One region of the Mesorhizobium sp. M0802 genome, then DNA from elsewhere that is predicted to be linked to it. Evidence: predicted binding sites of a transcription regulator. Region 1 holds the regulator's gene; each other region holds the start of a gene.
What was found. The regulator PhoB, encoded in region 1, activates phosphate uptake and scavenging genes when phosphate is short. The targets are predictions, from matches to a motif close to TGTCATNNANCTGTCAT.
Positions count from the first base shown of each region.

Region 2: NKI10_RS13745 (RNA degradosome polyphosphate kinase) is a predicted target of PhoB. The motif match lies at 2,543-2,559, and genes of this name have one in related genera.
Region 3: NKI10_RS07865 (esterase-like activity of phytase family protein) is a predicted target of PhoB. The motif match lies at 2,757-2,773, and genes of this name have one in related genera.

Region 1 covers NZ_JAMYOY010000004.1:324,643-328,822, forward strand. The annotation lists gene pstA (phosphate ABC transporter permease PstA) at 1-608, shown strand, start outside; gene pstB (phosphate ABC transporter ATP-binding protein PstB) at 626-1,450, shown strand; gene phoU (phosphate signaling complex protein PhoU) at 1,492-2,196, shown strand; gene phoB (phosphate regulon transcriptional regulator PhoB) at 2,213-2,902, shown strand; gene NKI10_RS09710 (ROK family protein) at 2,933-4,168, opposite strand.
Region 2 covers NZ_JAMYOY010000008.1:78,013-82,192, reverse strand. The annotation lists gene ppx (exopolyphosphatase) at 1-197, opposite strand, end outside; gene NKI10_RS13745 (RNA degradosome polyphosphate kinase) at 194-2,389, opposite strand; gene NKI10_RS13740 (zinc-finger domain-containing protein) at 2,622-2,867, shown strand; gene NKI10_RS13735 (FAD-dependent monooxygenase) at 2,887-4,125, shown strand.
Region 3 covers NZ_JAMYOY010000003.1:401,712-405,891, reverse strand. The annotation lists gene NKI10_RS07875 (MATE family efflux transporter) at 1-130, opposite strand, end outside; gene NKI10_RS07870 (L,D-transpeptidase) at 307-1,101, shown strand; gene NKI10_RS07865 (esterase-like activity of phytase family protein) at 1,180-2,655, opposite strand; partial or broken gene NKI10_RS07860 (ferritin family protein) at 2,880-3,193, shown strand; gene NKI10_RS07855 (LacI family DNA-binding transcriptional regulator) at 3,221-4,180, opposite strand, start outside.

The DNA of each region.
Region 1 (4,180 bases):
TCGGCGTCGCCGCCTCGATCTATCTCGAGGAATTCGCCAAGAAGAACCGCTTTACGGACCTGATCGAAGTCAACATCAACAATCTCGCGGCGGTGCCGTCGATCGTCTTCGGTCTGCTTGGCCTTGCCGTGTTCATCAACTTCCTCGGCATGCCGCGCTCGGCTTCCTTCGTCGGCGGCCTGGTGCTGACCTTGATGACATTGCCGACCATAATCATCGCCACGCGCGCCGCCCTCGCCGCGGTGCCGCCGTCGATCCGCTCGGCGGCCCTAGGTCTCGGCGCCTCCAAGATGCAGATGGTGTTCCATCACATCCTGCCGCTTGCCGCCCCAGGCATCCTTACCGGCACCATCATCGGCCTGGCGCGTGCGCTCGGCGAGACAGCACCGCTGCTCTTGATCGGCATGGTCGCTTTCGTCGCCGATTATCCGACGACGCCTTTCGATCCGGCGACCGCGCTGCCGGTTCAGATCTATATGTGGGCAAACGAGGCTGAGCGCGCTTTTGTCGAGCGCATGTCCGGCGCCATCATCATCCTGCTCGTCTTCCTCATGGCCATGAACATCACCGCGATCGTGCTCCGGCGCCGGTTCGAGCGGCGCTGGTAGAAAAAAGGCAATTTGGTATGAACATCATGACCGAACAGTCCCTTGAAAATGCAGTGGGCGACAAAATGAACGCCAAGTCGAACGAAGTCATCAAGATGCGCGGCGACAAGGTCGGCGTGTTCTACGGCGACAAGCAGGCGTTGTTCGACGTCAATCTCGACGTCCGCCAGAACCAGGTGACGGCGCTGATCGGCCCCTCCGGCTGCGGCAAGTCGACCTTCTTGCGCTGCCTCAACCGCATGAACGACACCATCGATTCGGCGCGGGTGACCGGCAAGATCACGCTCGATGAAGACGACATCTACGACAAGAACATCGATGTCGTCGAACTGCGCGCACGCGTCGGCATGGTGTTCCAGAAACCCAACCCGTTCCCGAAGTCCATCTACGAGAACGTCGCCTACGGCCCGCGCATCCATGGGCTGGCCAAGCGCAAGTCCGACATGGACCAGATCGTCGAGCAGAGCCTGAAGAAGGCGGCGATCTGGAACGAGGTCAAGGACCGCCTGCAGGAGCCCGGCACCGGCCTGTCCGGCGGCCAGCAGCAGCGCCTGTGCATCGCGCGCGCCATCGCCGTGTCGCCGGAGGTGATCCTGATGGACGAGCCCTGCTCGGCGCTCGATCCGATCGCCACCGCCCGTGTCGAGGAGCTGATAGACGAGCTGCGCCAGAACTACACGATCGTCATCGTCACCCATTCGATGCAGCAGGCGGCGCGCGTCTCGCAGCGCACGGCGATGTTCCATCTCGGCTATCTCGTCGAGGAGGGCGCCACCGACAAGATGTTCACCAACCCCGACGACAAGCGCACCCAGGACTACATTACCGGCCGCTTCGGCTGAGCCGTCCGGCGGGTGAATTTTCAGGCACGAGGACCAAGATCATGGGTGAACATACCGTCGCCTCCTTCGATGAAGAGCTCGGGCAGATCAGTAAGCTGATCCGCGACATGGGCGATCTGGCCGGCTCGATGGTCAGCGGCTCGACCAGGGCGCTGCTCAATTCGGACAATGCGCTGGCACAGCGTGTCGTTTCCGACGACGCCATCATGGATGCGCGCCAGCGCGAACTGGACGACCGCGCCATCACGCTGATCGCCAAGCGCCAGCCGATGGCCAACGATCTGCGCGCCGTGGTCGGCTCGATCCGCATGGCGGGCGACCTCGAGCGCATCGGCGATCTCGCCAAGAACATCGCCAAACGCGTCGGCACCGTGGGCTTGAGCGTCACGCCGCGCGACCTCTCGCACTCCATCGATGCCATGGCGCAACTGGTGCTGATCCAGGTGCAAGGCGTCGTCGAGGAATATGCCGCCACCCATGCGGCAGCTCTTGCAAAACTCAGGAATGACGACGAGCGCATCGACGTCAAATACACGTCCGTGTTTCGTGAGCTTTTGACCTACATGATGGAAGACCCTCGCAACATCACCGCCTGCACGCATCTCTTGTTCTGCGCCAAGAATCTTGAGCGCATCGGCGATCATGTCACCAACATCGCCGAAAATGCGTATTATGTGCTGACGGGCCAGCAATTGCCCGCCAATCGTCCGAAGCAGGACGAGACGGCGATGGCCACGCCGGCCTGATGAGGGTGAACTGCCTATGATCGCGCCACGCATCATGGTCGTGGAGGACGAGGAGCCGCTAGGCGTGCTCCTCCGCTACAACCTCGAATCCGAAGGCTATCAGGTCGAGGTGGTGACACGCGGGGACGAGGCCGAGATCCGCCTGCAGGAAAACGTGCCCGATCTCCTGGTGCTCGACTGGATGGTGCCGGCTGTCTCCGGCATCGAGCTCTGCCGGCGGCTTAGAGTGCGGCCCGAAACCGAGCGGCTGCCGATCATCATGCTGACCGCGCGCGGTGAGGAAAGCGATCGCGTGCGCGGCCTGTCCACCGGCGCCGACGACTATCTGGTCAAGCCATTCTCGACGCCGGAGTTCATGGCGCGCGTGAAGGCGCTGCTGCGCCGGGCCAAGCCGGAAGTGCTGTCCAGCGTGCTCAAGGTCGGCGACATCGTGCTCGACCGCGAGTCGCACCGTGTCTACCGCAAGAAGAGCGAGATCAGGCTCGGACCGACCGAGTTCCGGCTGCTCGAATTCATGATGCGCCATCCCGGCCGCGTGTTCTCGCGCAGCCAACTGCTCGACAATGTCTGGGGCGAGACGATCTATATCGACGAGCGAACCGTCGACGTCCATGTCGGGCGCTTACGCAAAGCGGTCAACAACGGCCGCATGCCGGATGTCATCCGTACCATTCGCGGCGCCGGCTACGCGATCAGGGAAGACTAGGATGCTGCGCGTCGCGCCGTTGCCGGCCATTCAGGCGACATGCTTGCCGGATTTGGCCTGAATGCCCGGCGCGAAAATCTCCTGATCGACGAAGCCGAGCGCGCGCATGGCACAGCCTTCGCGGATCAGCGGCAGCTCGTTGGGCTCGGTGTCGAAGGAGATCGATTTCGAGTGCTGGCCGCCGGCGGTCTGGGCGATCGCTTCGCGCAATGCCGGTTCGATCAAGTCGAAGGCGGCGGCGCTGACGCCGACCATGGCGACGGGTGCCGGATCGATCAGCGCAAACAGGCTGCCGAGGCCGAAGCCGAGCGCCTCGCCGGCCTTGCGATAGGCTTCGCGCTCCGGGCCGTCGGTTTCGCGGGCGCGCGCGGCGAGTGCGCGCATATCAACGTCGCCGATATCGACCGGCTCGGCATCCTCGCCCATCATTTTGGCGCTGCGCCAGATGGCGTAGTTTCCGGCATAGGCCTCGACGCAGCCGCGCCGCCCGCAGCGGCAGAGCGCGCCGCCCGGACGGTGGATCATGTGGCCGAACTCGCCGCCCGAGGAATGGGTGCCGGTGAACAGTTCGCCTTTCAGCACCAGTCCCATGCCGATGCCGTGCGACAAGAGGATGGCGATAAAATTGTCGCGGTAGCGCTCGGGCTGGCGCCATTGCAGCGCCACCGCCATCATATTGCAGTCGTTCTCCATGGTGGCCGGAATGCCGAATTCCGCTTCCAACATGTCGGCGAAGGCAATGTCGGTCAGTGGCGTGATTGGCGACCACAGCATGGCCCGCGCCTGCGAATCGGTGATGCCCTGGATGCCCATGGCAATGCGGGCGATGCTCTGGACGTCCAGGTCCGGGTCCTCGAGACGCCGCCGGACGATTGCTACGCATTCGCCGATCAGTTCGTCGCGCGGCATGGTCAGCGTGTCGAGCCGGCGCTGTTCTTCCGCGACCACCTGGCCGGCATAGTCGATGACGGTGACGGAGAGGAAGTTCAGCGACAGCACCACGGTCATCACCGCCGCCGCTTCCGGATTGAGGCCAAGGCCGACCTGCGGCCGGCCGCGTTTCAGTGCGCCGGTCTCGCCAGGTTTGCCTTCAATCAGGATGCCTTCTTGAATCAGATCAGACGAGATTGCCGATATGGTCGAGTGGCTGAGGCCGGTGGTCGCCGCAATCTCGGTCCGCGACGGCTGGCCGGCCCGGCGCACGGCTGAAATCACCATCGCACGGTTGCGACGGCGCAGATCGTCGTGGCGGATTCCAACCGACATTTGTTTCCTCCC
Region 2 (4,180 bases), on a different contig from region 1:
CGCGTCACCGCCTCGGGGTCGAGCTTGCCGGTCGAAACGATGCCGCGGCCGAGGCCGGCCAGCATCTTTTCGTTGAACAGCAAGGTCGGCGAGCGCGCCAACCCTTCATAGACGACAAGGCGGATCGAGTTCGAGCCGATGTCGATGATGGACAGCGGCCGGCGATCCTGCAGCCGGCCTTGGGACGTTGAAATCATGAGCCGCTGTTCTTCTTGCGACGCTTGAACTGCGCGATGCGCTTGGGCGCATGCGACTTCAGCGCGTCACCCCGTCCCGACAGGCTCGGATTGGTCATGAAATATTCCTGCGCGTTGAACGGTTCCTCACCCTCATCCAGCACGACGCGCCGGGAGGTTCCGTCAGCCAATACGTCGAAACTTTGCTGGTTGTCCATGATGTTGCCCAGCATGATCTGGCCAAGGATCTGTTCATGCACCGTCGGATTGGTGATCGGCACCATGGTCTCGACGCGGCGGTCGAGATTGCGTGGCATCAAGTCGGCCGAGGCGATGTAGACGATCGCCTCGTCCGACGGCAGCCCATGGCCGTTGCCGAAGCAGTAGATGCGGCTGTGTTCGAGGAAGCGGCCGACGATCGACTTGACCCTGATGTTTTCCGACAGGCCGGGCACCTGCGGCCGCAGGCAGCAGATGCCGCGCACGACGAGATCGATCTCGACGCCGGCATGGCTGGCGTCATAGAGCGCGTCGATGATGTTGGGATCGACGAGCGCGTTCATCTTCATCCAGATGCGCGCCGGACGGCCAGCCAGCGCGTAGGCGACCTCGTCGGCAATGTGCTTGAGGATACGGCTGCGCAGCGTAAACGGCGAGATGGCGATCCGCATCTCATCGGTCGGCTCGGCATAGCCGGTGATGAAGTTGAACAGCTGGGCGACATCGCGCGCGATCGTCGGATCGGTGGTGAAGAAGGACAGGTCGGTGTAGATGCGAGCGGTCACCGGATGGTAGTTGCCGGTGCCGAGATGCACATAGTTGCGCAGCTTGCCGTCCTCGCGCCGCACTACTAGCGACATTTTCGCATGGGTTTTGAGTTCGAGGAAGCCGAACACGACCTGAACGCCGGCGCGTTCGAGGTCGCGCGCCCAGCGGATGTTGGCTTCCTCGTCGAAGCGCGCCTTGAGCTCGACCAGGGCGGTTACCGACTTGCCGGCCTCGGCCGCGTCGACCAAGGCGCGCACGATCGGGCTGTCGTTGGAGGTGCGGTAGAGCGTCTGCTTGATCGCCACCACCTCGGGGTCGGCCATCGCCTGGCGCAGGAATTGGACCACCACGTCGAAGGATTCATAGGGGTGGTGGACGACGATGTCCTTCTCGCGGATGGCCGCGAAACAGTCGCCGCCATGCTCGCGGATGCGCTCGGGAAAGCGTGGATTGTAGGGGGTGAACTTCAGGTCGTCGCGTGGCACGGCGACGATCTCGGAAATCTGGCTGAGCGCCAGCGGGCCGGTCAGAACGCTGATGCGGCTCGAAGAGACGCCAAGCTCGCCGGCGACGAACTCGCGCAATTCGCCGGGCATCGACTTGTCGAATTCGATGCGGATGACCGAACCGCGGCGGCGCCGCTTCAGCGCCGTCTCGAACAGGCGCACGAGATCTTCCGACTCTTCCTCGACCTCGATATCGCTGTCCCGGATGATGCGGAAGGTGCCGGAACCCTTGACCTCATAGCCGGGGAACAGCTTGCCGATATAGAGGCCGACAGCCTCCTCCAACGGAATGAAGCGAACGTGCTGCTTGCGGTCGGGCAGACGGATGAAGCGCTTCAGCGCCACCGGCAGGCGCAGAAGCGCGCTCATCTCCTCGCCATTCTTGCGATGGCGCAATTGCAGCGCCATCGAGAAGCCGAGATTGGGAATGAACGGAAACGGATGCGCCGGGTCGATCGACAGTGGAGTCAGCACCGGGAAAACCTGGTCCTGGAAATGGTCTTCCAGCCAGACTTTTTCATCCTTGGTCAGTGCATCGCGGGTGATGCTCTCAATGCCTTCCTTGTTGAGCAGCAACATCAGCGCCGAAAGGCTATTCTGCTGGTCCTCCTGCAGCCGCTCGACCTCGCGCAGCAATTGTTCCAGCTGCTGCTCCGGCGTGCGGCCGTCGGGGCTCTTGAGCGCAATGCCTTCGCGCACCTGGCCGGCAAGGCCGGCGACGCGGACCATGAAGAATTCATCGAGATTGGCGGCCGAAATCGACAGGAAACGGACGCGTTCGAGCAGCGGATGGTGCTCGTTCTGCGATTCCTCGAGCACACGCCGGTTGAACTGCAGCCAGGAGAACTCACGGTTGACGAACCTATCGGGGTTGCCGCCCTCGGGGCTCGCCACCTCGACATTGATGAATTCGCTCTGCACCGGCTTCAGTTCGTTCATGGTTCCTGCTCTTCCCCGCCAACCGTCCCTTGGAGCGCCGCTGGACGTGCCATGCCTCTAACACGCTTTTGTGACGCATGACCCTTCGGCGAAAACCATTCCGATTTCAGGGACATGCACTAACCGGCTCACCGTATCCTCTGACAGGCTTTTGCGACAGTTTCATTTCATCGATCTTGCAAACAGGCCTGTTATGTTCCAGATGCTTTTCGACGAGATCAAGGAGACGACGATGGCAGGCGGTTCCATTCCCCACTTCCAGAACGATGCGGGCCATCCGGCAATCGACATCGGCGTCAAGGAATTCATGTGCACCGGCGCCAACCCGCCCTTCGACCACCCACATGTGTTTCTCGACATGGGCGACGACGATGAAAAGGTCTGCCCCTATTGCTCGACGCTCTACCGCTATTCGGCGAAGCTGAGGGCGACTGAAACGCTGCCGGCTGGTTGCCTTTATATCGACCAGGCCGCCTGATCCTTCCGCGACAAGCCCGATGGAAGACATCAGGTCCCGGCAGGTCATAATCGCCGGGGCCGGCATCGCCGGGCTGACCGCTGCCCTTGCCTTCGCCGGACGGGGTTATTCGGTAAAGCTTATCGAACAGGCACAGCACCTAGAAGCGGCCGGCGCCGGCATCCAGCTTTCGCCCAATGCGACGTGCATCCTTGGAAAGCTCGGCGTTCTCGACCGGCTGCTGCCGGCAGCCTCGCGGCCCGAAGCGGTGGTGCTGAAGGATGCAGCGACGCTGCGTGAACTGGGGCGGGTGCCGCTTGGGCAAGCCGCCGAAGAGCGCTGGCAGGCGCCTTATGTCGTCGCCCACCGCGCAGATCTGCAGGCAGCGCTGCTGGCGCAAATGGCCGAACGGCCGCAGATTGAGCTCGTCACCGGCGCCCGCGTGACCCGCATCGCCCTCAATGCGCAGGATGTTGCCGTGGTCGCCGAAGTGGACGGCCGCGAGATCGAGGCAGGCGCCAAACTCCTGATCGGCGCCGACGGCGTATGGTCGGCGGTCAGGGCGCAACTCGCAGGCGAGGACTTCGTCAAAAGCCGTTTTTCGGGCGAACTCGCCTGGCGAGTCACGATCGCGGCCGAGAGCGCCGCCGGCGAAGCCTTTGCCGCGATCGGCGCCGCCGACTGCGTCACCACGTTCCTGCATCCAGGCTTCCACATGGTCGCCTATCCCGTCAGCAAAGGCCGGGCCTTCAATCTCGCGGCCTTCACCAAGGGTGAGCGCATGGCCGAAGGTTGGTCGGGCCATGCCGATCCCGCGATCCTCACGGCTGCCCTGCGCGGCACCGCGCCGGGCCTGACGAAGCTTGTGGCACTGGCCGGCCCATGGACGGCCTTTCCGATCCACACCGTCGAACAACAGCGGTGGACAAGCCCGCAGGGCATCGCGCTGATCGGCGACGCCGCGCACGCGATGACGCCGTTTGCGGCGCAAGGTGCCGCGATGGCGATCGAGGATGCCATCACGCTTGCCGACGCTATCGCCGATTTCCCTGGCGATCTGCCCAGAAGTTTTCAAATCTGGGAAAATCTTCGGCGGCCGCGTGTCGCCAAGGCCGCGCGTCGTGGGGCCGTAAACCGCCTCGCCTGGCATGCTGCCGGCCCGGTGGCGATCGCCCGCAATCTGTTCCTGGCCATGCGCTCGCCCGACAAGCTCGCCGCCGACCTCGACTGGCTCTATGGATGGCGAGCGGACGCTCGGCAGTCTAGATCGTCGACTTAGCGATCCTTCCCACCCCCCTCTGTCCTGCCGGACATCTCCCCCGCAAGGGGGGAGA
Region 3 (4,180 bases), on a different contig from region 1:
TGATCGAACCGTTGAGCGACTGCAGCACATTGGAACCGAGCACCGGAAGCGCGAACAACAGCAGCGTGCGAGGGATTGGGCCGCTGGTGAGATCGCCGGTGCGCCGGCGCGGTGGTATTTTTTCGTCCATGGGCTGTTCGGCGAAGGTTCATCTCAAAGTCCGCCCGGCAATGATCGCCGATTTAACGGACAAGGTCGATGCGGCATCGGAACATCACGCTTAACGCGGCTGAGGCGATCAGGTTCTCAAAGCTTGCGTAATGGGCTATGGGTCATCGCCGCGAGGGGCCGCAAACCGGGGGGATCATGTCCGACAATCCATTATTTTCCGAGCGCCTGAATAGGCGCGCGTTTCTGGGAGCATCCGCTTTGGGTGCCGCTGCCTTGGCACTTTCGGCCTGCACAACCACTGATGTGGCAGTACCGCCGACGCCGGCGCCGGCACCCGCACCCGAGCCCGCTTTCGGCGATGCCGCCACCATGTATTCGGCGCGCGTCGATGAGGGCTTTTCATTGCCGGCAATCCCCGTCGCCAAGCTCGATCCGAAATTCGTGCGCCAGATCGTGGACGATCCGACCGGCGAAAAACCCGGCACGATCGTCGTCGATACATCCGAGCATTTTCTCTATCTGGTGCGCGACGGCGGCAAGGCAATGCGCTATGGCGTCAGCCTCGGCAAGGCCGGGTTTGGCTGGACCGGCAGCGCCGTGATCCAGGCGCGCAAGAAATGGCCGGTGTGGACGCCGCCGCCCGAAATGATCCAGCGCCGGCCGGAACTGGCGAAATACAAGGACGGCATGCCGCCCGGACCGCAGAGCCCGCTCGGTGCGCGCGCGCTCTATCTGTTCCGCGACGGCAAGGACACGATGTACCGGCTGCACGGCACGCCGGAATGGGATTCCATCGGCAAGAACGCGTCGTCAGGCTGCGTGCGCTTCATGAACCAGGACATCATCGACCTCTACAGCCGGGTCAACGGCGTAGCCCAGGTCTATGTGCGCCCGAACCTGTCGGCCGCGGGCAAGATCATGGCTGTGTCGAGCCGGACCGCCGAGCCGATCGATGCCGGCGTGCCAAGGGATGCGGAGATTTTGAAATAGGTGCCTTCACGGCATCGCTGATCGCCGACAAACGGTTAGAGGCGGCCGCGCCGGGCGCGTCCGCCTTTCCGTATACGGCTACTTGTTGGCGAGGCCCGGAAGCGTGACCTGATAGACCAGGAACATGGTGTCGACATCGGCGCCGTCATCGGCCTTGTAGGGCGCGCCGACCTGAAAACCGTCTTGGGTGAGAAAGTCGTTATCGTTGCCGACGAACAGGAAATAGTCGTCGGGCAGCGCCGGATCGAGCAGGCTGACCACAGACATTGCTTCCCACTTCTCCGAGAGATTGTTCTTGTCGTTCGGCTTGCCGTCATGCAGGCCGAAACGGCCGAGTTCCTTGTTGTCGTTGATGTCAATGAACGGCGTCAGCTTGGCCGGGGTCACCGAGGGGTCGAGCACGCCCTTGGGCGCCAGCGGCTTGTCGGCGGCATCGAAGGCGCCGCCGGCAATGTCGGTGGCGCCAGAGACGTCGACGACGAAAATCTGGCGCAGCAGCGAAGTATCGCCCTTCACCCCCTGGCCGTTTCCGCTGTCGCGCGCCAGCATCAGGAAGGTCTTGTCGGACAGCGCCACGATTTCGCTCTGCGCGGCGACCTTGGTCTTGTCCTTGGCGTCCTTGAACACCGGCAGCGGCACGGCATATTCATGCACCAGCTTGAGATGGGCCGGGTCGGAGGCGTCGTAGACCAGCGCGCGGGTGTTCTGGCGCGTCGCGGGCGAATCGCCGCCATCCTGGCGGGGCGCCGACTGCAGCACAGTGATCAGCGACTTGCCGTCCGGCGTCAGCGCCATGCCTTCGAGGCCTTGATTGTTCTGGCGGCCGGTTTCGGGATCCTTCGGATCGGGTTCGGCTGCACCGGGGCCCGGATTGTCGGAGGCGAAGTTCGGCGCGCCCTTGCGCATCGGCACCAAAGCGGCGGGCGGCTGCGTTGCCGACAACAGATGGCCGTCGGCCGAGAAGCGGTAGATGTTGGGGCCGTATTCGTCAGAGATGAACATGGTGCCGTCGGGCAGCCGCGCGATCGCCTCATTGTCGAGCGCCAGCTTGCCATTGGCCTCGGGCAGGATCGGCAGGTCGCCATTGGCCGCGCGCAAGCCGTTGAGCGGATCGAGACCGGTGGCGTCTGCGCCCTTGTCGTCGGTGAGCAGCAGGGAATCGGCTAGCGTCGCCTTGACGCCGGTCCTTTCCTGGCCGGCGGTGGGCGTGGCGCCCAGTGCGGTCGGCGTGAACTCGATGCGAATAGTGTTGAGCCGCGGCCGGTAGTCGGTGGTGCCGACGACATTGTAGCCGCGATCCGGCAGCAGCCACAGCGAACCCTTGTAGCCATCCGCGCCATGGGTCCAGCTTGCGGCGTCGATCGACATGCCGGAGCCGGAGCCGAAGGTCTCGCCGAACTTGTCCTTCTGATCGGCCGGAATGCGGCCGACGCCGACCAGGCCCTTGTTGACGAAGCCGCCAACGGTGGCGGTGCTGTCGGCAAGGGCAGGGGTCAGGGCGCTAAACAGCGCCAATGCGGCGCCGAGCGACACGGTTCGGTGCAGATTTTTCATGGGATAACCTCTTTGTGACGGAACGGGCCGGAACGGCCGGATGACGAAGCCGCCGCAATCGACGATGCCGCGCCCACCGATGAGCGGTCTAGGACGCGAAGATGATAGTTGCGTGACAGACCGTGTCGCACGCGCTCCGGAACCATTTTCCAGCCTGATCCGTTGCACGCGAGCCCAAGCGTCGCCTGCGATGGCCGGTCGAGCCCCGGGCCCAGGAGGGATAAATGGGTTTCGATCAGTATCACGAGCCACCGGAAGAACTGACGCAGGAGGTGCGGACCTTTGCCCGCATGATCACCTCGTTGATCGAAGAGGCCGAGGCGATCAGCTGGTACGAACAGCGCATGTCGGTCGAGAAAGACCCTCAGGCCAAGGCGATCATGAAGAACGCGCAAGGCGAGGAGTTCAAGCATTTCGGCATGGATCTGGAATTCCTGCTGCGCCAGAAGAAAGACTGGCGCACGGAACTGAAGGAAATCCTGTTCACCACCGGCGACATCGTCAAGGCGGCGAGCGGGGCGAGAAGAAGGTGGATTGAGGCCCGCCGGCCTTCCTCCGCGGCGGATCAATCGCTGTCGCGGGCGATCAGCTCCAGCGGCCAGACTTCGCGGATGATGCGCGGACCTTCCGGGCCGGCAAAGGCGGGAAGCGAGGCCAGCAGCATTTCGGCCAGCCGCCGGCCCATCGGCTCCAGCGACGGACGGAAGGCGGTCAGCGCCGGCGAGAAATAACGGCAGAGCGGCGTGTCGACGATGACGATCACCGCGATGTCGTGGCCGGGCCTGATGCCCATCTCGGCCAGTGCTTTGCAGCCGCCGAGCGCCATTGCGTCATTGTTGAAGATGATGGCTGTGGGCCGGTCCTTGGAGAGCATCACGCGCGGCGTCACCTGGTAGCCTCCGGCCTCGTTGATGAAGCCGTCGGCGATCAGGCCGGGGTCGACTTCGATACCATGCCGCTTCAGCGCCTTGCGGTAGCCGTCGAGGAACAGGTAGCCGAAGTTGAGATCAAGCGAAGGGCGGATGGCGGCAATGCGGCGGTGGCCGCGCGCGACCAGCCGGTCGACGGCTTCATCACCCGCCCTCTCGAAATCGATATCGAGCGAAGGATAGGTGTCGTCGCCGGATTGACTTCGGCCAAGCGTGGCGAAGGGAAAGCCGGCCTTGCTGAGATAGTCGATCCGATCGTCTTCCCGCCGTGTGTTGGCCAACACGACCGCGTCGGCCCGGCGCGTCTCAACCACTCGGCGCAGCCTGTCCTGCTGATATTGACCGGGCTCACCCATGACGACCATCAGATCCAGGCCATACTCGGCAAGCCGGCCTTGCAGACCGATCAGGAACGGGATGAAGAACGGTTCGCCATATTGCTGGTCCCCCGGATGCGGTTGCAGCATGAAGGCGATCGAATGGGTGGCGCCTTGCCGCAGGCTGCGGCCGGACTGGTTGGGTGAATAGTTCAGCTGCTTGGCGGCGGCGAGCACGCGCTGGCGGGTGTCGGCATTGACGTCGGCGCGGCCGTTCAG